4 regions of the Methylocystis sp. IM3 genome follow, and region 1 is predicted to be linked to each of the others. Evidence: riboswitches for the same ligand, from Rfam matches in the RefSeq annotation. Region 1 holds a riboswitch; each other region holds the start of a gene.
The links. Region 1 has a riboswitch for cobalamin ahead of WOC76_RS21930 (adenosylcobinamide amidohydrolase). Riboswitches for the same ligand answer to the same signal wherever they lie in the genome.
Positions count from the first base shown of each region.

Region 2: linked by a shared signal. The riboswitch ahead of WOC76_RS15365 (CbtB domain-containing protein) and the one ahead of WOC76_RS21930 (adenosylcobinamide amidohydrolase) in region 1 are both predicted to bind cobalamin.
Region 3: linked by a shared signal. The riboswitch ahead of WOC76_RS04765 (TonB-dependent siderophore receptor) and the one ahead of WOC76_RS21930 (adenosylcobinamide amidohydrolase) in region 1 are both predicted to bind cobalamin.
Region 4: linked by a shared signal. The riboswitch ahead of WOC76_RS20705 (TonB-dependent receptor) and the one ahead of WOC76_RS21930 (adenosylcobinamide amidohydrolase) in region 1 are both predicted to bind cobalamin.

Region 1 covers NZ_JBBPBZ010000005.1:20,729-26,639, forward strand. Annotated here, with positions in the region: gene WOC76_RS21925 (bile acid:sodium symporter family protein) at 1-519, shown strand, start outside; cobalamin riboswitch at 818-1,016, shown strand; gene WOC76_RS21930 (adenosylcobinamide amidohydrolase) at 1,327-2,523, shown strand; gene WOC76_RS21935 (TfoX/Sxy family protein) at 2,815-3,180, shown strand; gene WOC76_RS21940 (hypothetical protein) at 3,122-3,292, opposite strand; partial or broken gene WOC76_RS21945 (multicopper oxidase domain-containing protein) at 3,334-3,405, opposite strand; gene WOC76_RS21950 (response regulator) at 3,701-4,120, shown strand; gene WOC76_RS21955 (two-component system sensor histidine kinase NtrB) at 4,231-5,322, shown strand; gene WOC76_RS21960 (DUF3768 domain-containing protein) at 5,408-5,605, opposite strand; gene WOC76_RS21965 (hypothetical protein) at 5,911-5,911, opposite strand, start outside.
Region 2 covers NZ_JBBPBZ010000002.1:2,752,234-2,758,144, reverse strand. Annotated here, with positions in the region: gene cobN (cobaltochelatase subunit CobN) at 1-2,407, opposite strand, end outside; gene cobW (cobalamin biosynthesis protein CobW) at 2,414-3,448, opposite strand; gene WOC76_RS15370 (CbtA family protein) at 3,445-4,113, opposite strand; gene WOC76_RS15365 (CbtB domain-containing protein) at 4,133-4,315, opposite strand; cobalamin riboswitch at 4,365-4,558, opposite strand; gene cobO (cob(I)yrinic acid a,c-diamide adenosyltransferase) at 4,593-5,207, shown strand; gene WOC76_RS15355 (sterol desaturase family protein) at 5,214-5,911, opposite strand, start outside.
Region 3 covers NZ_JBBPBZ010000002.1:620,065-625,975, reverse strand. Annotated here, with positions in the region: gene WOC76_RS04775 (hypothetical protein) at 1-52, opposite strand, end outside; gene WOC76_RS04770 (hypothetical protein) at 186-638, shown strand; cobalamin riboswitch at 862-1,059, shown strand; gene WOC76_RS04765 (TonB-dependent siderophore receptor) at 1,220-3,751, shown strand; gene WOC76_RS04760 (DUF7676 family protein) at 3,821-4,408, shown strand; gene WOC76_RS04755 (hypothetical protein) at 4,478-5,026, shown strand; gene WOC76_RS04750 (chromate transporter) at 5,076-5,717, shown strand.
Region 4 covers NZ_JBBPBZ010000004.1:107,455-113,365, reverse strand. Annotated here, with positions in the region: gene WOC76_RS20710 (TonB-dependent receptor) at 1-2,054, opposite strand, end outside; cobalamin riboswitch at 2,806-3,000, shown strand; gene WOC76_RS20705 (TonB-dependent receptor) at 3,109-5,541, shown strand; gene WOC76_RS20700 (sulfurtransferase/chromate resistance protein) at 5,843-5,911, shown strand, end outside.

The DNA.
Region 1 (5,911 bases):
GCCGCAGGAGACTATTCTGAGGACTTGCACGAACTTGCGAGCAATGGCGCGGGCGCATTCCTTGGGGCCTGGGTCATCCTCCCGTCCCTGCTCGGCATTGCCGGTCATCGGCTGTTGGGAGAGACGGCGGCTGCCTCGATCTCGCCCTATCTGAAGCTCACGAACTCGATCGTACTGATCTTGCTCAATTACTCGAACGCCGCGTTGAGCCTGCCGAAACTCATCTCAGAGCCCGACCTGGACTTCCTCGGAGCGATTCTAGCCATCGTGTGCTTACTTTGCGCAGCCATGTTTGCAGCCGGCTATCTGATTGCGCAGAGCTTTCGCGCCGACCGCGCCGGCGCCGCGTCATTAATGTTCGGGCTCGGCATGAACAATAACGGTGCGGGCCTTGTCCTGGCTTCACTCGCGCTATCCGACCATCCGGCGGTGATGATTCCGGTGATCATCTACAACCTAGTGCAGCACTTCTTCGCTTCGCTCGTCGACAAGCTTCTGACATTTAAGTTTCATGATTGATCCGCCTGGACAGCGTGTCGCCAGATCGTCGCGCGCGAGGGTTATGTGCGCGACTCCCGCGCGCTTGCCGCGCTCGACATTGGCGTGAAAGCGCTGGGCGTCACGACCGCGCAAAACCGCGGCGCGGCAAGGAAACGGCAATTTGCGCGTTAGCTTCGCCGGCGTTCACTTCGACCCGGCGACATTCTCGTCCCCGACCAGGTGTGATCCTGCTGATCAAGGCGCGGGCGTGCGTATAAAAGGTCGTTTAATTGAGAACGGACATCCCTAGGTATTGACATTCCCCCGACATTTACCTCTAGATATTGTCGTTCACGGTCTCTGGACTCGCGTCCGGAGCTAAGAGGGAATCCGGTGAGCCGCAAGGCGAATCCGGGGCTGCCCCCGCAACTGTAAGCGGCGAGCGCGATCAAAAAGCCACTGGCGCGAAAGCGCCGGGAAGGATGATCCCGCAGCGACCCACAAGCCAGGAGACCTGCCGCGAACGCAGAATCGTCCACGGGCGGGGCGCCCGGAGGCCGCTTGCGGGTTCTGCACGCGTGAAGTCGCAGGACGGCGCTAGCCGCTTCCCATGTCCTGTCCTCAACGCGAGCGGGGCATCGCATGACGCAGGCGGCGTTCGATTTCGACAAAAACGGCCATCTCGAGCTATTTCAGGGGCAAAGGCGCCCGCGCGCCCCGCGGGGAAGCTCGGAGGCCGGTGTCTAGGCGGCCTTCGATCGAGCAAACGCGCGAAGCGCCAATTGACCGCGGTTCCTCGCAGTTGCAGAAAACCGGTGCATCAATGACAAGCTGTAAGAGATCGTGATGCTGTTGAAGACGTTTTTCGAATCCGTTGAGCTGCACCGGGATGACAAGTTTGTCAGCCTACGGTTTCGCCGTCCCTTCAAGGTGCTCTCGACCTCCGCCTCAAACGGAGGTCTCGCCGATGACCTCGATATCGTGTTCAATCATCAATGCTGTGAAGCCATGGGGCACGAGATGCACCAACTCATGAAGGCTCACCGCCACCCCGCAATATACGACTCCCTCCTATTGACCGAACACGATCTTGCCGCCGCCACTGCTGCAGGGCTCGGCACCGCGGCGAATATGAATAATCTTTGCATCGCTGAAGAGCAATTTCGCGACCTTGCCGTGGCGGCGATCGCGACCGGCGGCGTCGACGGGAATGCGGCCCGCGCTGGCGATCCGTCGTCCTATTATGAGTTCAGCGGAGTTTTCGAGCGCTTCGGCCCTATTGGGCCCGACCAACATGGAACAATCAACGTTATGCTGGTCATCAACACGCCTGTGTCGGATGGCGCGCTCGTTCGCGCGGTGATGACCGCAACGGAGGCCAAAACGGCCTTGTTGCAGGAGTTGTCGGCGCCCTCGCGGCAATCATCACAGATCGCCACGGGAACTGGCACCGATCAGATTGCCGTGATGGCACCCGCCGATGGACCGCTCGAGCTAACCTCAGCAGGACATCACAGTAAGCTCGGAGAATTAATCGGCCGTACGGTCCATCGCGCCGTCAAAGACACGCTCGCTTTGCAAAACGGTCTCACGCCAATCCGTCAATCTTCCTGCGCCCGATTGCTCGAACGCTTCGGCTGCCAGCCGGACACTTTGTTCGAAGAGATAAGTCGACGCTTGCCGGCTGCAATAGCGGCGCTGGCCCGGCAAAACGACCACGATCTGGACCGCGACCCATTAACTGTAGCAGCGGTTGCAGCTCTTGTTCATCTTCACGACCAGCTGTCCTGGGGTTTGTTGCCACAAGCCTGTTGGCCCGATATCGCCTGCCGACACGGGGCCCACATCGCAATTGCTGTCGCCGGACGAACGGAACGGTATACGGATTATTGTAATCAACTAGCCAGCACCTCCGGAATTTATGAGCCCAGCAATCTTGCAACGCTCGTGGCGACCGCGCTTGCTATGGGATTTATCGACAAATGGGACAAAACCCTCATGCGCCTTGACAACGTCGTGACAACGTCCGGATCAGCCGAATAGCGGGGCATCTCCGAAGTTCCGCGTGCACAAGTATAGTATCGATTTCTGCCTTTTCCTGTCGAACCGACGGGGTGGGGCTTATGGACGCGGCGCGGCTGGGCGACCGTTTCGGGGAATGACTCTCGGCCAACGGCAGGCAGCAAAGATCGGATTCACCGCATTTGATTTAATGCTCTTCCCGTTTTGCCAGGGGCGATCAAAGCGCAAGCAACTCGAAGCAGCGTCATGTTGTGCCTGGGTCGCGACGAAAGCTTCCGCTCAAGTCATGGAGGCCCGGGGGCAGGAGTCGTCATGTCGTCTCGACAAAGCACCCTGGACTACATCGTCGAGCAGATGGCGAAGGCGGGCGTGGTCTCCGCGCGGAAGATGTTCGGGGAATACGGGATCTACTGCGACGGGAAAATGGTCGCCCTCGTCTGGGATGACCAGCTTTTCGTGAAGCAGACTGCTGGGGGACGGGACTTCATCGGCGACGTCACCGAGGGCGCGCCCTACAAGGGAGCGAAGCCCTGCTTCGTCATCTCGCCGGAGGGATGGGACGACCACGAGTGGCTCGCGGATCTGATCCGGATTTCGACGGTCGAGTTGCCGGCTCCGGTCAAAAAGCCCCGAGCAAAGAAAGCGCCTCCTGCGACGTCCAGTCGACCTCGCCGGTGATGTAGCCGGCGGGGCGTCCTTGCCGGTCGATCACATAGGTGATCGGCATGCCGTAGAGGACGAAGGGTGAGCCGTCCGCGGCGGAGCGGGCGCCCGAAAGGGGGCGTGTCATCGCTACTCCTGATCTGGAGAGACTGCATTTACGAGGCCCGTTTACTCCACCGAAAACTCCCGCATCATGCCCATGCCCTCATGCTCGAGGTTGTGGCAGTGATATATGAAGCGACCCTTGAAGTCATGGAAAGGGGAGCGAACTGTTCCTGTTCATCGAAGGGGAGACGCTGCGCAGGTTGAACCCGCTCGATGCGCTGTGGGTGAGTGGGAAGGGGAGAGAGTGCCGGCTCGTAGATTGATGACAGATTAGAAAACGATGTTCGCGCGCCGCTGCGCTACAGGCATAATCGATGTTTGGCTTGGCAGCGTCGAGAATAGTAGGCTGACGCGCTATGTACTCTGCTGGAATGGATGGAGGCTTTTTTTGGGAAGACTATTTGAAGATGGGTGCGCCGGGGCAGGCGATATGGGCACTCAGGCGAATGTCCTCATCATCGAGGACGAACCGATGATCGCAGCGGACCTCACGTATATCGTGGAAGAGCTGGGGCTTCACGTAATTGGCGTGGCGAAGACGAGCGCCGAAGCGGTCGCTCTTGCGAAGCTCGCTTCCGTTAGTCTTGTCTTGAGCGACATGCGGCTCGCTGACGGCAGCTCGGGCGCACGGGCAGTGGAACAGATCCTTCAGGAACAAGTCGCCGCTGTCATTTTCATCACGGGCTGCGCGCACTTGGTGCCGACCTCAATGAGGGAATCGGCATTCGTGATCACAAAGCCATATCGCGAAACGGCCGTTAAGGTGACGATCGAACAGGCGCTATCCCGGCGATGTGACTGTCCTAAGCTTCGCGCGTGCGCCTGTCCGGCTCAGCAGTATCCCGTTTGAGCTTGCGCGCAACCGAGACATGGAAGAAGCTGCTCCCATCGCCTTAAGCTTGGGCGCGACAACTATGGCCGCGCTGGCTTCGAGGTCTGCACGCGCAGATTGAGCCGCCAATGACGATGAGTAAGGATGCCGCCTTTTTAGCCGCTGTCGTCAACGGCGCGCTGGATGGCATTGTCTCGATCGACGAGAGCGGGCGCATCCTCTCCTTCAACCAGGCGGCAAGCAAGCTGTTCGGCTGTGCGCCCGAGGAGGTAATTGGCCAGAGCGTCGCCGTGCTCATGCCGGAGCCGTATCGACGCGAGCACGCGACGTATCTGCGGAACTATCTCACGACCGGAGAGGCGAAGATCATCGGCATCGGCCGACAGGTCGAGGGACGACGCAAGGACGGCTCCCTCTTTCCGATCGATCTCGGCGTCGCCGAGATACAAGTCGACGGCCGCCGCTTCTTTATCGGCTTCATCCACGACTTGAGCGAGCGGCGCAGATTTGAAGCGCATCTGCGAGAACTCCATGCCGACCGACTCGACCTCATGGAGCACATGACGGTTGGACTGGCGCATGAACTGAAACAGCCATTGGCGGTGATCACTGCCTATCTCAATATCCTAAGCCGACGTCTCAAGGAGCAGCACGTCCCCGCGGACATAGGCGATGAGGTAATAACGAAGATTACCGAGCAGGTATTCCGCGTCTCCGATATCGTCGACAACGTGCGCCAGTTCATGACCCACGGCGCGATCGACAAGACGCCGCAACATCTCAACGACGTCGTTCGCACCGCCTGTGAATTTACCGACGCCATCGCGAAAGAGGCGGGAGTGGCGACCACGGTGCGCCTCGATGCAAGAGACGACCTGGTCGTGATTAACAAGGTCCAAATCCAGCAGGTTGTGGTCAATCTCAAGCGCAACGCAATCGAAGCGATGCACGGCTGTCAGCAGCGCGAGATGATCGTGGCGACCCGGTCTATTGAAGGAAACATGATCCGTGTCGATGTGGTCGATACGGGATGCGGCTTGGCGGAAGCCGTCAGATCGAGATTGTTCAAACCGTTTACGACGACCAAACCGCAGGGGCTCGGCGTCGGCCTGTCGATTTCGCGTTCGATCATCGAAGACCATAACGGAAAGCTCTGGGCCGAAGATAGTCCCAGCGGAGGAACCATATTCAGCTTCGTGCTGCCCGTGACGCGCGCATAATACTTCTGAGACCGCGCGCATCCGTCGGGTGGGTTCGAGCCCCTGAACCTGAGTCTCGCGACTCAGGTCGGAAGGGGAGAGACGGTCAGTACTCCTCAGCGAGCATGACGGGCAGCACGCGTGTCGTCACGACAGGGTTCGTCGGATTGGGGGACGCATGGCTGAGATATCGGTCGCAACAGTCGATTTTCCAGAAAATCGTCTTTTCGCCGAAATCGAAGCTGCCGAAGTCGTGTTCGCCGTACGGGTCGTTGTCCTCCGTGAAGGTGTCGAATGTCGCCACCTGGACAAGAATGCGGCCCTGCGCTTCCTCGGGAAGCGCTGCGATCCCTGACGTGACGATAACCGTTCCGCCCAGACCCCGTGCGACGGAAGGTGTCGTTGAGCTCAGCGATGGCGCTCATACGAAAGTGGGTGAGAGTCGGTAAGTCGACCACTTCCGGGGTCGTCCCGGAAGATGCCGCAGCAGGCGCGTGCCGACAAGCGCGCGGTCAACGAGCGCAGCCCTTGGCGGCGCGCGGCGGCCGCGACAATGCGGCGATGACGGGGCGGCCCAGGGCGTGGGAGTATTCTGTGCGCGCGGGCCGAT
Region 2 (5,911 bases), on a different contig from region 1:
CGCGCGCGCTCGCATCGTCCCAGCGCGGCGCAACGCCCATCAAGGCGAGCGCCTGCGCGACATCCTCGCCGCCGGTGCGAATGGTGGCGCTGCCCCAGAGATCGAGCATGATCGCGCGCGGGAATTCGCCGTGCGTCTGAGCATGGGCGGTCATGATCTCGCGCGCGGCGCGGCGGCCGATCTCATAGGCCGTCCGCGTGGGCGCGTGGCGCGGGTCGATGCAATAGAGGTTGCGGCCGGTGGGCATCACGTCGGCGCGGCCGCGCGAGGGCGCGCCGGCGGGGCCGGGCTCCACGAAACGGCCCGCGAGCGCCGCGATCAACGCCTTTCGCTCGGAGGCGGCGCAGGCGTTGCGCGCCGGGTCGGCGTCGGCGCGGCCGAACACATGCAAGCCGTCGCCGATGCGCAGCTCCTTCAGATCGCACATCCAGGCGTCGAGCCGCGCCAGCGTCTCCGCGAGATCGGTCTCGCGCGTAACGCCGCATTCCTCGGCGAGCCCGATGCGCTCGGCTTCATCCAGAATGGCTCCCGCGATCAACTTGGCCCGGCGCGGATCGAGCGCGGCGGCGGAGGCGTATTCATCGAGGAGCGTCTCGATCGTCTGCGCCTTGTCGTAAAGGTCGGCCGTCATGAGCGGCGGCGTGAGATGGCCGATGACGACGGCGCTCGTGCGGCGCTTGGCCTGCGCGGCCTCGCCCGGATCGTTGACGATGAAGGGGTAGACGAGCGGCGTCGGCCCGAGGACCGCCTCCGGCGCGCAGCCTTGCGACAGCATCACGGATTTGCCCGGCAGCCATTCGAGCGTGCCATGCGCGCCGAGGTGAATCAGCGCGTCGATCTCGCGGACGTGACGCAGCCAGAGATAGAAGGCGACATAGGCGTGGCGCGGCGCCCGCTGCATGTCGTGATAGGTTTCGTAACGCTCTCCGCGCGCGCCGCGATCCGGTTGCAGGGCGACGACGAGAGCGCCGGCCGTGACGCAGGAGAAGCGGAAGGCGCCGTTTACGACCGCCGGATCGTCGTCGGCCGCGCCCCACGTCTCCTCCACGGCCCGGATGAAATCGGTGGGCAGGGCCGCGTGGAGGCGGCGGTAATCGGCGAGCGGGAAATCGACGCAACAGGCGCCGTCTTCGAGCGAGCGGACGAGCGAGCGCCCGTCTCCTGCGCGCGCAAGCGAGGCGTCGCCGAGCCTGTAACCCGCAATTTGCAACGCCGAGACGATTTCGCTGGCGCTCGCTTCGGCGTCCAGCCCGATGGCGTAACCGCCGCGTCCGCGACGCGCGGGATAATCCGAAAGGACGAGCGCGAGGCTTTTCTCGGCGTTGGGCTTGCGGCGCAGCCGCGCCCAGTTGGCTGCGAGATCGGCGACGAAGGCGATGCGCGTCGGTTCGGGCGCATGGCGCGGCTCGTCGAACTCGGCGGCGCTACGCGCGGCGATTTCCTTGAAGGAGATGGCGCGGGTGAAGATGCGGCCGTCGACTTCCGGCAGCACGACATTCATCGCCAGATCGGCCCCATTGGCGCCGCGCGCGGAAGCGGTCCAGGCGTCGCGCGTCGAGGTCGCGAGCGCGACCTGCAAGACAGGCGCGTCGGCGCGGTCGAGCACGCCGCCGCCGTCGCGCCGCGCCGAGAAGGCGGTGGCGTTGAGGATGACGTCGGGCGCGAAGCGATCCAGCGATTGCGCGACGAAGGCTTCGCTCTCGGGCTCCTTCAGGCTCGCGACATAGGTCGCCTCGACGCAGAAGCCGCGTGCGCGCAAAGCCTCGGCGAGCGCCGCGATCGGCGCGACATCGTCCGCGAGATAGAGCGAGCGGTAGAAGAGGATCGCAGCGCGCGGCGCATCCGCGGGCGCCTCGCGGCAAGCGGCCTCGAAGCGGCCGGCGCTCGCGACAGGGACGCTCTCGCGCCAGACGGCCGGGCGCCCGGAGAGTGTGGACGCATAGCCGAGAAAGGATCGCAGATTATCCGGCCCGCTATCCTGGAAGTAACGCCAGATGCGCGCGAGCGCCGCGTCGTCCAGCGTCGACGCATTGGAGAGGCGCATGTCGGCGACCGTGTCGCCAGGCACGATCGCGAGCGCGAGGCCTCTGCGCCGCGCGAGCGCCTCGAGCTGCCCGACGCCATAGGCCCAGTAATCCTTGCCGCCGAGCAGGCGCACCACGACGAGCTTCGCATGGCGCGCGACCGAGTCGAGATAGAGATCGACGGAGTAGGGGTGCTTCAGCTGTGCGAGCTGTGCGCAGCGCAGGCTCGGTAGCGCCGCGCGCGCTTCATCATGCAGGCGCGCGACGAGACGCAGCTCCGAATCCGAGAAGGAAAGGAAAACAATTTCGGCCGGAGACTGGCCGAGATCCGTCGCCGCGCCGGCGTCGTCGAGACTGTGAAGATCGCGCGGGAGAAGATGCATGGCGCGTCACGGCTGGGCCAGCGCGGCGATGATGGCGTCGCGGTCGAGCCCCTTTTCGCCGATGACGACGAGACGGCTGGCGCGATTCTCTCCCGGCTTCCAGGCGCGATCGAAATGATGCTGGATGCGCGCGCCGACGCCCTGCACGAGGAGCCGCATCGGCTTGCCGGCGACCTCGACGAAGCCCTTTACGCGCAACACGTCGTGATCGCGTGCGACGGCGGCCAGTTTCTCGGCGAGCGCCGCCGGTTCGGAGATGGCCGGCAGGCTCACGACGAAACTGTCGAAATCGTCGTGGTCGTGATCAGGCTCGGCGTCGTGGTGCGAGGGACGGTTGTCGAGATCGCTCTCCGCGGCCGCCGCGAGGCCGAGCAGAACCAGCGGATCGACCCGACCCTGGCGCGCGCGCACGAGTTTGACGGCTGAGCGGGCGCCCGAGGAGAGCTGCGCCGCGACGTCGCGCTCTTCCGTTTCGTCGAGCAGATCGGTCTTGTTGAGAATGACCAGATCGGCGCAGGCGAGCTGATCCTCGAAGACTTCTTCCAGAGGATTGTCGTGGTCGATCGTCTCCGTGGCGGCGCGCTCCTCGGCGATCGCGTCGGGATCGTCGGCGAAGCGGCCTTCCGCGACAGCTTTCCCATCGATCACCGCGATCACGCCGTCGACGGTCAGCCGCGAGCGGATGGCCGGCCAGTCGAAAGCCTTCACCAGCGGCTTCGGCAAGGCGAGACCGGACGTTTCGATGATGATGTGGTCGGGCCGCTTCTCATGCGCGAGCAGCGCCTCGATCGCCGGCACGAAATCGTCGGCGACCGTGCAGCACAGGCAGCCATTGGCGAGTTCGACGATGTTTTCTTCCGGGCAGTTCTCGACGCCGCAGGCGCGCAGGATCTCGCCGTCGACGCCCACATCGCCGAACTCGTTGATGACGAGGGCGAGGCGCCGGTCGCCGGCGTTCTCCAGCACATGGCGGATCAGCGTGGTTTTCCCCGCGCCGAGAAAGCCGGTGACGATGGTTGCGGGAATTTTCTGCGCGCTCATGCCGCCTCCGTTTCGTCGCGTGACGCCAGCCGCCAGACAAGGCCGGCGAGCGCGCCGGCGAGCACCCAGCACGCCGCCTGCACGGCGAGCGAGGCGGCGGCGAAGCGCGCGGCGAGTTCGGCGGGAACCGTGCTCTCCGGCGCCGCCGGCGTGGGCCAGAAGAAATGCGGCGCAACGAGCAGCGCGGCGCCGAAGGCGCGGGCGGCGACGGACTCGCCGCGCAAAAGCGCGAATAGTCCGACCCCGGTCGACGCGGCCGTCGCCAGCCACCAGAGCTGACGGCCGGCGAGATCGGTCTCGGCCGCGCCCGGAAGCTGCGGGGCGAGGCCGAGGCTCGTCGCGAGCCCGGTCGCGGCGAAGGCGCAGGCGCCCCAGAGCGCGGCGCGGCGCGGGCCGATGGCGTCGCCGGAAAAGAGCATGCCGGCGAGCAGGATCAGCGCATAGCCGGTGGAGACGGCGATCGTCGCGACGCTTGTCGCCGCCGTCCGGCGCAGGCCCTCGAAGGCGGGCGCGGCCTGTTCCGCGGCGTCATGCGCATGCTGCGCCGCCTCATAGACCTCGGCGGCGAGGATGAGGGGAGTCGTGGTGACATGCTGCAGGGCCGCGACGGCGAGGCCCGCAACAATGCCGGCGACGAGGCCGGCCGCCAGAAGGCGCGCGATCACGGGTCGCGTGGCGCGGCGGCTAGTGGCAGGGGAAGGAAAGCGCGTGGCGCGAATCATGCGCCGCGTCGTGGACGCCCTCGGAATTGGCGAAACCCGCGCCATAGACCAGGCCGAGGCCGAGGAGGAAGGCGACGAAAGCCGCCTTGAGGGTGTCGGCCTTCGAGGTCGAAAGCGAGCGGACGGCGGCGGTGTTCGTGTTCATCGAGCGTCTCCCTGCCGCCCCACCGGCGGCGAAATATTGTGACAGGCGACAAGGCGTCGCCGCGACGGCAGGTCTCCTGGCTTCCGGGTCCACCATCCGCGCCGCCTTCCCAAGCTCTGGAGCTCAGTGGCCGATGGCGCGGCCTTCCCGGATACAGTTGCGGGGGCAGCCGCGGCTTTGGGCGTGCCCGCACCGCGTTCCCTCTTCGCCTTCTTGCGAAGGACCGTCGCAATCAGTCATATGCGCAGGCGCCATAGACGTCAAATGGGAGCCAGCCTTGACCGAAGAAGAAAGCGACGCGGCGCGCCGCCACCGCGCCAAGATGGAAAAGCGCAAGGCCGTTCAGGACGCGGAGGTCGCCGGCAAGACCATCGCGCAGAAGGGCCTGCTGATGGTCCATACAGGTCCGGGCAAGGGGAAATCGACCGCGGCCTTCGGCCTCGCCTTGCGGGCGCTCGGCCATGGCTGGAAGGTCGGCGTCGTGCAGTTCGGCAAGGGCCAGTGGCGCAGCGGCGAGCGCGAAATGCTGGAAAAGCTCGGCGCCGTTTCCTGGCATACGCTCGGAGAGGGCTTTACCTGGGAGACCCAGGATCGCGCGCGAGACGAAGCCGCCGCCCGCCGCGCCTGGGAGACAGCCTGCGAACTGATGGATGATCCCGAGATCCGCCTGCTGCTGCTCGATGAATTGAATATTTCGCTGCGCTACGACCATCTGCCGATGGATGAGGTTCTCGCCAGGCTCGCCGCGCGCCGCGCCGATCTTCATGTCGTCGTCACAGGGAGAAATGCGAAGCCGGAACTTGTCGCGGCAGCCGATCTCGTCACCGAAATGACTCTGGTGAAGCATCACTTTTCGGCTGGCGTGAAAGCGCAGGAGGGAATCGAATTCTGATCGACGTCAGCCCTGGCGCGTCTGCTGCAATTTCTCGGTAGCTGCTGTCCATGTGTCGGCGATCGACCGTTTGACCGAAGCGACTGCGCGCCACAGCGCCGCCGCCGCCTTGACGGGCGGCGTGACGAGCATTCCCAGAGCGGAGTGCGGGTCGACGCTTTCCTCGTCCGCGCCATAGACGAGCCGTGGGTTTTTTTCCGGAGGGATTTCAAGCGTTCCGAACATCCAGTCCCACACCGCGAGCACGCTGCCGAGGTTGCGATTGAAATGCTGAGGGTCCTTGGAGTGGTGAATTTGATGATGCGCCGGGCTCAGGACGAAATGGCCCCAGAGGCCTCGGAACGGAATCCAGAATTCGGAATGCTGGAGATGTCCGATCGTCCAGAGGAAAATGATGAAAAGGACATTCTTCCCCTCCACGGAGAAGAACTCGGCTTTCTGCCCGTAGAGATATTCGAGCACGCCGGACGCGGCGCCGATGAACAGGGCAAGCATATAGCCGAAAACGACGCTGTCGATGGGATGGTTTCTGTAGTTCGTCAACGGCGTAAGGACGTCGGCAGTGTGGTGGAGCTTGTGAAGCTCCCACAAGAATGGAACCCTATGCTTGAGATAGTGGTCCAGATAATAGCCGATCTCATAGGCAAGAAAGAGAACAACGGTCGAGACAGCCTTCATCTTGAAGTCGCAGCACTCGACAGGCT
Region 3 (5,911 bases), on a different contig from region 1:
CAAAGAGGCCGCACTGCTCATCCTCGGCGAAATGAAGCAGAGAGTCACTCAATCCCTACCTCTCAAGCGGAAAACCTTCTCTGATTGTAGCGGCGTGCCTGCGCGACGCAGAGACCCGGTGGAAGGAAGGCCGGAACAGCGAGGGGCGTTACGTCCTCATCAAAGGTACCGTTCATCGCTATCTCATGCCCTATTTCGGCAAACGAGACATCACGCTGATCCGGAAAAAAGACCTGATGGCCTACCGGGGATGGCGTCAGGACTATTGGGTCACAGGCCCCGGCTTCGAAGAGACCGGCGGGAAGAAAAAGCCGCCAACCCAAGCTAGGTTGAAGCAGGAGGGGACGGTCTCACGAGGCGTCTTCCTTCATGGCGTCGATCTCGGCGGTCCGCAGAACATGCTGCCGTTCCTCAAACACGAGAAAAGCAGCATCAATAAGCGCCCAGCGTTCACGCAGGACGAACACGAGAAACTGCGCCTGATCCTCATGGGGTGGCCATTTAAGAACCAACAACTCACGGGTCAGCCAAGACCGCACGCTTCTACGTTTCTACGTGATGATCATGGTCAATTCCGGCATGCGAGTTGGCGAGGCTCGCCCTCTAAAATGGCGAGATCTCGGCAGCTACAGCAATGATCACGGCACGTGGGACACGTGTACCGTCAGCGTCAGGCAGCGCGATCTTCATCGTTGACTGGAGCTTTACAGAAAATCGCCTTATCGGATATTCGGACATAGCCCCGATTTGAGCGGAGGTGCTTCGGGAGCACAACGACCTCCCGTTGCGTGATGCGAAAATTCGAGCATCAGAAATTTGGCCCAAGCTTTCTGATTCGGCTTGACGACTTCATCTATCTTCGGCTTCGATAGGCGCGATGGTTCCCTTCGGGGATCAAAAGGGAACTCGGTGCGCGCCAATAGGCGCTATGCCGAGGCTGCCCCCGCAACTGTAAGCGGCGAGCCTGAGGGCCACAAAGCCACTGGGGAATTTCCCTGGGAAGGCGGTTCCAGGCGGTGACCCGCGAGCCAGGAGACCTGCCATCGTTCGTGGTCACGCGCGAGAGCGTCGGGCGGGGTGCACCGAGGCGGTTGAAGGCTGTAGCTGAGCGCCAATGGGCGCAAAGTCAGCGGTCTTGAGACCATTCGCAGTGACGGCCCACGTTGCTGCGAGTCTGTAGCCCATGCCATCCGCTTTCCCGACCGCCCATAGAGGCGGTGTGAGCGTCATTGCGCGTCGTCGCTCGTCCCTGCTTTCATTCCTCCTATCAACGGCTCTCGTTTCCCCGGCTCTCAGCCAGGAGACCCTCCCGGTCATCCAAGTGGGCAAACCTAAGCCTATCCTTGGGCAGAACAGCTTCGGCTCTGGTGGTTCGGAGGCTGGAGAACAGGCCGCGACGGACAGCAATGGCGCCGAGATTGGCCCGGGCGCAAACGGAGAAATCTGCGCCAACGGGATCTGCAACAACCCCACCTCCTACGCCGCTCCCATCGAGTCCCTCGGGACCAAGGTCAACACGCCGGTGATGAATACGCCGGTCACGACGAAAATGGTCACCCAGCAGATGCTGCGGGACCAGCAGGTAATCACGCTGGACGAGGCCCTGAAGAACGTTAGTGGCGTCACAACGTCGGGCGGCGGCGACGCGGCGCTGGGGAATTCCTCCCGGCAAATCATCATTCGCGGCTTCCAAACTCAGAACTATTTCCGCGACGGGTTCCGCGTCGACAGCTTCGGCCTGAACTTTGCCGGCGCAAACACGTCCGAAATGGCCAATGTGGAAAGCGTCGAGGTCCTGAAGGGCCCTGCCGCCATCCTCTATGGCGCCGTGGAGCCGGGCGGCATCGTCAACATCAACACCAAGCAACCTCTGGCGAATGCTAACGCTTCGGTGCAGCAGCAGATCGGCAGCTATGCCGCCTACCGGACGGTCATCGACGCCACCGGTCCGGTCATTGCCGACAAGAATCTGCTTTACCGGTTCATCCTGTCCTACGAGAATAATGGCTCGTTCCGAAACCTCGACTACAACAACAATATCATGGTCAACCCCGTCGTCAGATATAACGTCGACGGTAGCACCTGGATCAGAGCCTCTACCCAATTCCAGCAGAATAGGTTTAATCAGGACTGGTATTACGTCCCTTATTACGGGATGTTCAATCCGCTGTGGCTGGGGCGTAGTTTCAATTGGGGACCACAGTCGCCCTATACGCAGCAGCAGAACTTCAGCGAAATCACCTGGCATCACGACTTCAACAAGAGCTGGTCGATCCAGCAGACCCTGTTCATGCAATTGCTGAGCAACAATTGGGCAAATAATGGCGGCACCACCTCCATTAGCGATTGCGTGACGCCGGGAAGCACAAGTTGCTATCTGCCTTGGGTGAATTTTATCCCCTTCTATCGGTCCTATTCACCGAACAATGTCCTTTTGAACTACACGTCCTATGCGTCCGACAACAGGCAGGCCGAATATGCGACGGCGATCAATCTTGTCGGGCATTCCAATACCGGAGAGGCCGCAAGCCACACGCTTCTTTCCGGAGCTGATTTCTATCGTCACAATTTCCGGGGTCAGAACATGATCCCGCAGTATCCGGGAACCGTCGCCATGTTCGGCGCTCCATATCTCCCGACTCCCATTGGCGGACTCGTTCCCTACAACGCCACGCAGCAAAGCGCCGACAATTACGGCGTCTATCTGCAGGACCAGATCAAACTTCCCTATGGGATCAATGTGCTTGGCGGCGTACGCTGGCAATATATCGACAGCCGGACCGGCGCATCCGACAATACGAGCTTCTGTGGCCCCTACTCCTCGAATTGGTCCTCGGGAATCGCAGTTCCTTGTAATTTCGCCACGATCACCACCAACGGCCGTTCCGTTAGCCAGAGGATCACGCCTCGCGTTGGACTTCTTTGGCGCCCGGTCGAGTGGCTCAGTCTCTACGGAAATTATGCCGAGTCCTACAGCCCGAATTACAACGGCCTGTTGGTCTATGGCTCGAACCAGCCGACGCCTCCGAGCGCCGGCGAGCAGGAGGAAGTCGGCGTCAAGCTCTCCTTTTTCGACAACCGGATACAGGCCACGGCCGCCTATTATCATCTGACGAAGACAAATATCCCCGTCGGTATCCCCAACGACTTCGATCATGTGATGCTTATCGGTCAGGGGCGTTCACAGGGGCCGGAACTCGATGTCCAGGGCGAGATTCTGTCCGGCTGGGGTATGAATCTCGCCTACGCGAACACTGACGCCATTACAACCAAATCAAATCCCACGTATCTTGGGGTGCCGGTCGTCGGCCAGCCAATTCCGTTCGTTCCGCGCAACGTCGTTTCGCTGTCTTCGGCCTATGAGTTCAAGGACGGCCAGTTGAAGGGCCTCCGCTTTGGCGCGCGCTACGACTACACGGGCTACCTTCCCTTCTATCATGGCTCCAATGACGGCTCCTACATTTATGGTCAGTCGACGCCAAGCTATGGACTCGTCGCCCTCTTCTGCGCCTACGAATTCAGCCTCGACCAGTTCAAAGTCGTCGCTCAGCTCAACGTGAACAATCTCTTCGACAAGACCTATTTCACGACGGGTGGCCTAGGTCCGCAAGCCTTCGACTATGAGCATCCCGGCGGCTACTCCCCGCCATTCACCAATCCGATCCAGACGGGGTGGAACATGCCCGCTTACAACTTCAACGTCATTGGCGCGCCGCGAAGCTTTCGCGGATCGATCAAAGTGTCGTTCTAAGTGTCTCATTCCGAGAGGAGCGTAAGAATGACGTCCCTTGAGAGTAGTGCCGCGAAAGAGGAAAAAGACGTGCAAGCCGTTGCTGACTACACACCGACACGAACAATCGAGCCAGACGGAACGCCGCTCGACGTGTTCGCCATGCCGACCGACCCCGCGAGCCTCGAGGAGCTGCTTCGCGATCTCTTCGAGAACCACTGGCAGGAGATCACCTTTGGCACCCTCATTCAGGGAGCCGCCTGGGAGATGAAGACCGATCGACCGCCAACGCGCATCGGCATGCTCGATGGCTATCTGACAGTCGCCTTCGGCGTTCCGCATTTCCATGTCTGCATCGGTGAGCACAAGGGACCCCGGAGCCGTCCGACATCGCCGGAATTGGCGCGCCATCGGCGCACGGCCCGGGCGGAAATCTATCGGCGGTTTGGCCGCTCCTGTGTTCCAATGTCCTGGGGCGTGCAGCTTTTCAACGGCGCAAATGAGCAGCAGATCACTGTGCTTCTACCCAATCCCTTCCTTCATCCGGAAACCGACAGGCTTCTGAAGGAGCCTGACTGGTCGCGCCTCGCCCTGTGGGACAAGCTCCGGGCGCGATGGTTTGGCCTCACTGAACCCGACCCTGTCGATCGGTCCGCGTGGCGCGGCGCACAGGCGTAAACGGTTTGACCGGCAAGGGACGCCCGCGCTGGTCAATTTACTGCTGCTATCAAAACCAAGGGGACTGATATGACCGCACTATACCTACGCTCCTTCATCTCCCGCCCCGCGATGGGAATTGGCGCACTTGCCGTCGCGAGCGTGCTATTCACCCTCGGCTTCGCCTGCGCGGTTCCGCTCGCTGCCTTTGCAGCCATCGCAGCTCTGTCCTTCGGACGGCGTGACGCGCTTCTCTCGGTTGGCGCGGTCTGGCTCGCAAATCAGTTTTGGGGCTTCACATTCATGCATTACCCGCTCGACGGCGAAACTCTCGCTTGGGGCGGCGCGCTCGGCGTCATTGCCGCATTCTCCTGCGAAGCGGCTGGTCAGCTGTATCGGCGGCTCCCGGGCGCGATTGGGGTCGCAGCCGCCTTTCTGGGGGCCTTCGTCGTCTACGAGGGAGCGTTGATCATGATCGATCTCATCATCGCCCAGAACGGTGATGATTTCGCATTTGCAGTCGTGACGAGGATTTTCCTGATCAACGCCTGCGCCTTTGGCGGTCTCCTGGCGATACGGGCGCTCGTTGCAAACGTAGCGCCGCGGCAAGTGGTGCCGCTCGCACCGCGCCACATTTGATCCACATCGCGGAGCGCCGGTCGATCGCCGGCGCTCGCAACCCAACCGCATGAAAATTGAAATGACAGAAGCGCCGTTTGAAATTGAGCTTGAGCTATCTTATCTCGTCGCTCGTTTCGGCTCCGCTCATCGCACACTGGGATGGTCGATCAACCGACCGGGATTTGGCTTGGTGCGCGAAGTCGTGTGGATTGAGGTCGGGCTGCCGGGTCTCGCCGAGGCCACCAAGGATCATACGGTCGCGCTGATTAGCAGCTTCTATCGCTCCGGCTCGCTCGTCTTCGGTGGCGGACATGTGGTCTTGCCCCTGCTTCAACAAGCAGTGGTGGCAAGAGGCTGGATCGGTAATGACTCGTTTCTCGCGGGCTATGGGGCTGCGCAGGCCGTCCCGGGGCCACTATTCACATTCGCAGCCTACTTGGGCGCTGCCATTAAAGCTGCGTCAAATGGTATACGTCGTCGCTCGGGTGTAAATTCGGCTCTCAGAGGGATCAACGCGACCGTGGTCAGCATTCTGTTGGCGGCCCTCTATACGCCGGTCTGGACGAGTGCAATTTTTGGACCCGCGGATTTCGGGCTTGGTGTTCTCGCTTTCCTCTTGCTCGTGCTTTGGAAGACGCCGCCATGGTTGGTTGGCGTTCTCGGCGCAGTCGGTGCTACGGCAATATCCAACTTCCCGGTTAGGCTATGATTGAGCTCGCGACCCGCTCTTACCCGGCACGACCATCAAGCCCCGAACCCACTTTTCCTCAAACTTTCATTCACACTTTCAACGCTCTACAGCCACCAAATCTGCTGCAGGCTATGTGGTATTGGCTCAGTTGAGATGACGTTTGAATGTGATTCTTATTACACGCACAGATGCTACACACGCAGATTTTAGCT
Region 4 (5,911 bases), on a different contig from region 1:
GGAACGATCACGGCGTTGTCGATCGCCGGGTAGAATTTGGCGTTGTAGATGACGCCTCCGCCCAGCCCCAAGACGCCCGGCCCCGCGCCAAAGAGCGACGACACGTCGACCTTATTCCAAAAGGAGAAGGTGTTGCGCGGCACGTTCGGCGTCACCTTGCCTGCGTAGACGAGCCACGGATCGATGGGGTTGGGGTTCGTGCTCGCATTCAGCACGCGTCCCGATTGCAGGCCGTAGCCGAGGGAGGCCTGCCACTCGTCAGTGATATAGCCGACGAGGCCGATCTCCCCGCCGCGCGTGCGCGTATTGGCGGAGACGGCGTTGAAGGCGCTGACCGTGACCGGCTGGTTTGAGCGATCAAGCTGATAGAGCGCGCCGGTCAAGAGCAGCCGCGGCGTGATTTGATACTTCACGCCCACTTCGAGATTCGAGAACCCCTGCGGCTGCAGCGCGGCGAGAGAGGGCGTCAGCACGACGAACTGATCGCTCGACGCCGGCAGGAAGGAGCGCGAATAGGCGAAGTAGACCGAAAGATCCTCGATCGGCTTGCCGACCACGCCCAGGCGTGGCGACCATTTGTTGGTGACGTTGCGAATGGTCTGGTTGATCGGGTCGACGATTTCTCCTTCCGCCTGTTCCGCCGCCTGACCGGCCGGGTCGGCGCCAGGCGGAAGCGGGAAGTCAGCGCCGCGGAAGGTCAGATCCAAATGATCGAAGCGCACGCCGGCGAGGATGTCGATGTATTTCGTAATCGCGATCTGATCCTGGAGGTAGCCAGAGGCGACGTCGAGATTCGTGTAGCGACGCTCGCGCGGGTCGCCATAGCTCATCGGCAGATAGAGCGCGGGGTTGAGGAACGGGGCGTCCACCGCCGTGGCGCTGCCGTCGCAGTTGACGACCAGATTCGTCTCGGGCGTGCCGAAGCACGAAAGATTACGTTCGCTCGCCGATCTCTGATTGCCGACCTCGGCGCCCGCGAGCAGCGTGTGCTTGATCTCCGGCGTCATATCGAAGCGATACACGAGATCCGTCTGGTTGAAGATGTTCGTCCGCGGCGTGTTGTGAACGTAGCCCTCGATTTCCATCTGGCCGCCGGGCGGTCCTTCGAAGAGAAGGACATTCTCGCCGGGGAAGGTGTTGGCGTAGCGTTTCCGGTAGCTCGCGAACATCGTGTGATTGCGGATCTCGAGACCGAAGTCGGTCTTGTGCTCCATGTTGAGATCGACGAGATTCACGTCGATGCGCGCGAAATTATTGGTCCGCGCCGTCGGAAAGGTGTTGCCAAAGAATTGGTAATACGGCGTCGGCGCCGGATAGCCGGGGATGAAAGAGGCGAGGCCCGCCGGGAAGCCCTCGATAAAGGATGGCGCGCCGATCGAGGGGATGCCGCGATCATTGAAGCGGCGATCATGGTAATGTTCGTAGCTCAGCGTGACGAAAGTCTTTTCGAGCGGCTTCCAAGTCAGCGTCGGATTGACGCCGTAACGCTCCATCTGGAAGTAGCTGCGATAGCCTTCCGACTTCTCGTAAAGCGCGTTGAGGCGCAGGGCGAGCGTGTCGGAACCGGCCTGACCGATGTCGGCCGTCACGCGCCGCTTTCCGAAGCTGCCGCCGACCACTTCAAGATTGCGGATCGTTTCGCCATCCGCCTTCTTGGTGAAGCGGTTGATGATACCGCCGCCGCCGCCACGCCCGAAGGTGAGCGCGCTCGGCCCTTTGAGAACCTCGACCGCCTGAATGTTGTAGAGATCGCGGTAATATTCGGCGTCGTCGCGAATGCCGTCCCGATAGAAGTCGGCTGATGTGTTCTGGCCGCGAATGGTGACGGCGTCCTTATTGCCCTCGCCGCCCGTCACCGTCACGCCGGGCACATAGGTCAGCGCCTGATCGAGGCTGTAGCTGGCGCGATCCTGAAGTTGCTGCTTGGTGAGGATCGTGATCGACTGCGGGATGTCGATGATCGGCGTGTTGGTCTTTGTCGCGGTCGAGGTGCCGCGCGCAACATAGCCAACGACGCCGCTCGGCCCGTAGCCCAGCACCTGTTCGGAAGGCACGAAGGGCCCCGGCTCGGAAGACTGCGCCGGGACCGACGGCGTCGGCGCCACAGCGGGCGCGTGAACTGGATGCGGCGCCCGAGGCGTCGGCGCGCGTGACGCCGTGCGACGCACGCCGCCGACGCTGATTGTTGGAAGCGATTGTTGTGCGACAGCGGGACATCCCGAAGCAAGGAGCGCCAGGGCGACGAAAAGCCTAAATTGCGAGCCATTCAAAGGTTTCGGGAACGCGATCGACGAAGTCACTATGGGTCCTCGCAAAAGGCTTGCTCGATTTCGGCCTACTCGGCCGTCGCCAATGAGTATTTGCCAGCGAGGAATTCAGTCAACATCACACGAAGATAGCTTGGAAATATTATAAATTTGTCCAATTGATTGGAGGATTTCCAACAACGGAAGATGAGAATTGTTCCATTTACGCCAGCACTATTTCTTCTTGACTGCGATATCAGCCTGCACACTTCCAGAAGGCGGCGTCAGCGCGCTTGGCAAACATGCGCGAAGATCTAGCCAAAATCCCTCCGAAAAAGCTCCTCGGGACGCTGGCGCGTTTGCAGTGGCGTGAATGCAAGGCTCCTGATTGTCAACGACGCGATTTTTCTCGGCCTGCCGTAAAGCGCCGGACAACTCGAAACGAAAATTCCGTTTACCGCGTCGGCCTGGCTGCGATTGAGGGTGCTTGCCGCTCAGGTCCGGCGGGGTGGCGGCGGCTCATCGGTTGGCTCCGGCTTGACACGCGCCATACCGAGCCTGTTTACTAATAACCAACGGTTCCCTACGGGATCAAAAGGGAATGCGGTGCGGGCGTCATCGTCCTAAGCCGCAGCTGCCCCCGCAACTGTAAGCGGCGAGCCAAGGTCCATAAAGCCACTGGGCGTAAGTCCGGGAAGGCGGACCGAGGCCACGACCCGCGAGCCAGGAGACCTGCCGTTGTTCGTGGTCACGCGCGAAAGCGTCGGGCGGGGTGCACCGAGGCGGCCTCAACTTCGTCGCTTCACGGGCGACGGGGTGAAGGTCAATCGCAGTGACGGTCCACGTCTGCTGCGAGTCAGCCATGTTTTTGTCGCATCGCCCTTCCGGCCTGTCAGTTTTCACGCTCGCCGTCGTGCTTACCGCTGTAACGACTGCCAATGCCCAGCAAGCCTTGCCAACCATTAGCATTGGCGCGCGACCGACCTCTCGGCCTCCTATTCAAGTCGCAACTCCCTCAAAACCACAACCAGCGCGGGTCGTTTCGACGATAGTCACCGCCGTTTCGGGTACTGCGCCCGCCCTTCCATCGAACGGTCCTAAGCCGCCGCCTTTAACCGCTGCAAGCGAAGCCTTCTTCACCGGCAAGGAAGTCAACGCCCTGCCCTTTTCACGCCCGGCGGAGGCGTTAGAGATTGTGCCGGGCCTTATTGTCAGCCAGCACAGCGGCGACGGCAAGGCCAACCAGTATTTCCTGCGCGGCTTCAACCTCGACCACGGCACGGACCTTGCGCTCTATCTCGACGGCACGCCGCTAAATATGCGGACGCATGGGCATGCGCAGGGTTATGCAGATTCGAATTTCTTAATCCCCGAGCTTTTATCCTATGTGCTCGCGCGCAAGGGACCCTACGACGCCCAGGACGGCGACTTCTCTTCGGCCGGGTCGATCTACCTTCAGTACAAGGACAAGATCGACAAGGGCTATTACCAGGTGACCGGCGGCAGTTTCGCCTATGCCCGGGCGCTCGCCGTCGCGCCTTACAAGAATATCAACGGCGGCGACGCCTATGGCGCGGTCGAGGCGCAATATTACAACGGCCCGTGGCAACGCGGCGATAATATGCGTCGCATCAACAGCGTGCTGCGCTGGTCGCGGGGCACGCAGGAAGACGGCATGTCGATCACAGCCATGGCCTACGCCAACAAATGGCATTCGACCGACCAGATTCCTGAGCGCGCGGTCAACTCCGGCCTGCTGTCGCTGTGGGGCACGCTCAACCCGACCGACGGCGGAAACATGTCCCGCTTCTCGCTCTCCGGTCGATGGAGCCAGACGGAAGGCAATCATCATTCGCGCGTGGAGTCCTACGCGATCCTCTCCTCGCTCGACCTCTACAACGACTTCACTTATTTTCTCGCCAATCCAGTGCTCGGCGACCAGTTCCACCAATTCGATCGCCGCGTGATGGCGGGCGTCAACGGCCAGCACAATGTCAAATGGGAGAGTTTTGGCCTGCCCGTCGAGACGCGCGTCGGATTCCAGAGTCGTTTCGACGGCGTCAATCTCGGCCTGCAGGACAGCTGTCGCCGCTTCCTCTACGACGCGGCGCGAGTGGACAATGTCGCCGAAGGCAGCGTCAGCCTTTGGACCGATACGGCCGTGCGCTGGACGCCCTGGCTGAAGACCATCACTGGCGGGCGTTTCGACTATTACGCCGCAAGCGTCAATTCACGGCAGAATTACTGGGGCGCGCCCAAGCTCCTCAATCCCGATGGCGTCCCGGTGGCGCTCTGGACAGGCCCGTTCAACAGCGGCTCCAAGGACGCCTCGCTGTTCAGCCCAAAAGCCTCGATCATTCTCGGGCCTTTCTACAAGACGGAGCTCTTCGCCAATTACGGCGAGGGCTTCCACTCAACCGACGCGCGCGGAACGGTGCAGACCTTCGCGACCTCCGAACTGTCCGAGCAGGGCGGGTTGCTCCGGGTCGCGCCCATCCCGCTGCTCGTGAAGTCGCGCGGCGCCGAACTCGGCGCGCGCACGAAAATCATCGACAGGCTCGAATCCAGCGTCGCCCTTTTCTGGCTCAATCTGGACTCCGAAAACCAGTTCGTAGGCGACACCGGCACGACAATTTTCGGCCGCCCGAGCCGGCGTTATGGCATCGAAATCGCGAACCATTACCGGCCCCTCTCGTGGATAGATTTCAACGGCGACGTGGCGCTGGTGCATGCGCGCTATCGCGGCGTCGATCAGGGGCAGGCGCTGGCCTATCTCGACCTAACCACCCCGGAGGCGCTCCCCTTTCTCACTTTCCTCGGTAACGCCCCCGGCAACTATCTCCAGAACGCGGTCGCCGTGACGGCCATGGCGGGCCTGGAACTCGGGGAAGCGACCGGCTGGTTTGGCGCGCTGAAATATCGCTACATCGGCCCGCGCGCGCTCACCGAGGACGGCTATCTGCAATCGCCCGCGACGGGCACGGTCGCGGCGCGGCTGGGCTACCGCTGGGCGGATGGCTGGCGCCTTCAGCTCGACGCCTTCAACATAGTCAACTCGCGGTCGGACCAGATCACTTACGGCTATGGCTCGCTCCTGCCGACCGACGCCCTCTACAACCAATGCGCCACAGGGATCGCGCCCAGCTCAGTCTGCGCGGTCGGGGTGATGGATCGGCATTTCAAACCCGTCGAGCCGCCGGCTGTGCGCCTGACGCTGGGCGGGCCGCTGACTTTCGAGAAGCCGATCGCCGCCCTGCCTGATCTGGCGGAGCCGTTCTCGATCTTTTCGAGGTGAAGCCGCAGCGATCACGCTGGAAGTTCGGCAGGGAGCGATTGTCTCGGCGTCCGGCCCCCAGCCGAGGTCCGCCGGGCGCTCAACCGAAGGCCCGTCAGCCTTTTCTCGCTTCCATTTCCCCGGCGCGAGCAAATGCATTTCTCAGCCTCGATGTGGGCGCCTTCCCCCTGGCGCTGGGCCCTCCAGTTTTCGGCCTTGACTTCTTTTCAGCCGACGGCAATCTATGGGCCCATGGGGAAGCGATCTCCCCACGAGGCGACATGCCCAAGAATCGCGTCCGGTTTTCCACCAAGGGCGCGCCATGTCGTCAATCAACTGCATCTCTCCCGACAAACTCACACGTCTGATCGGCGTCAATCACTGTCCTGCG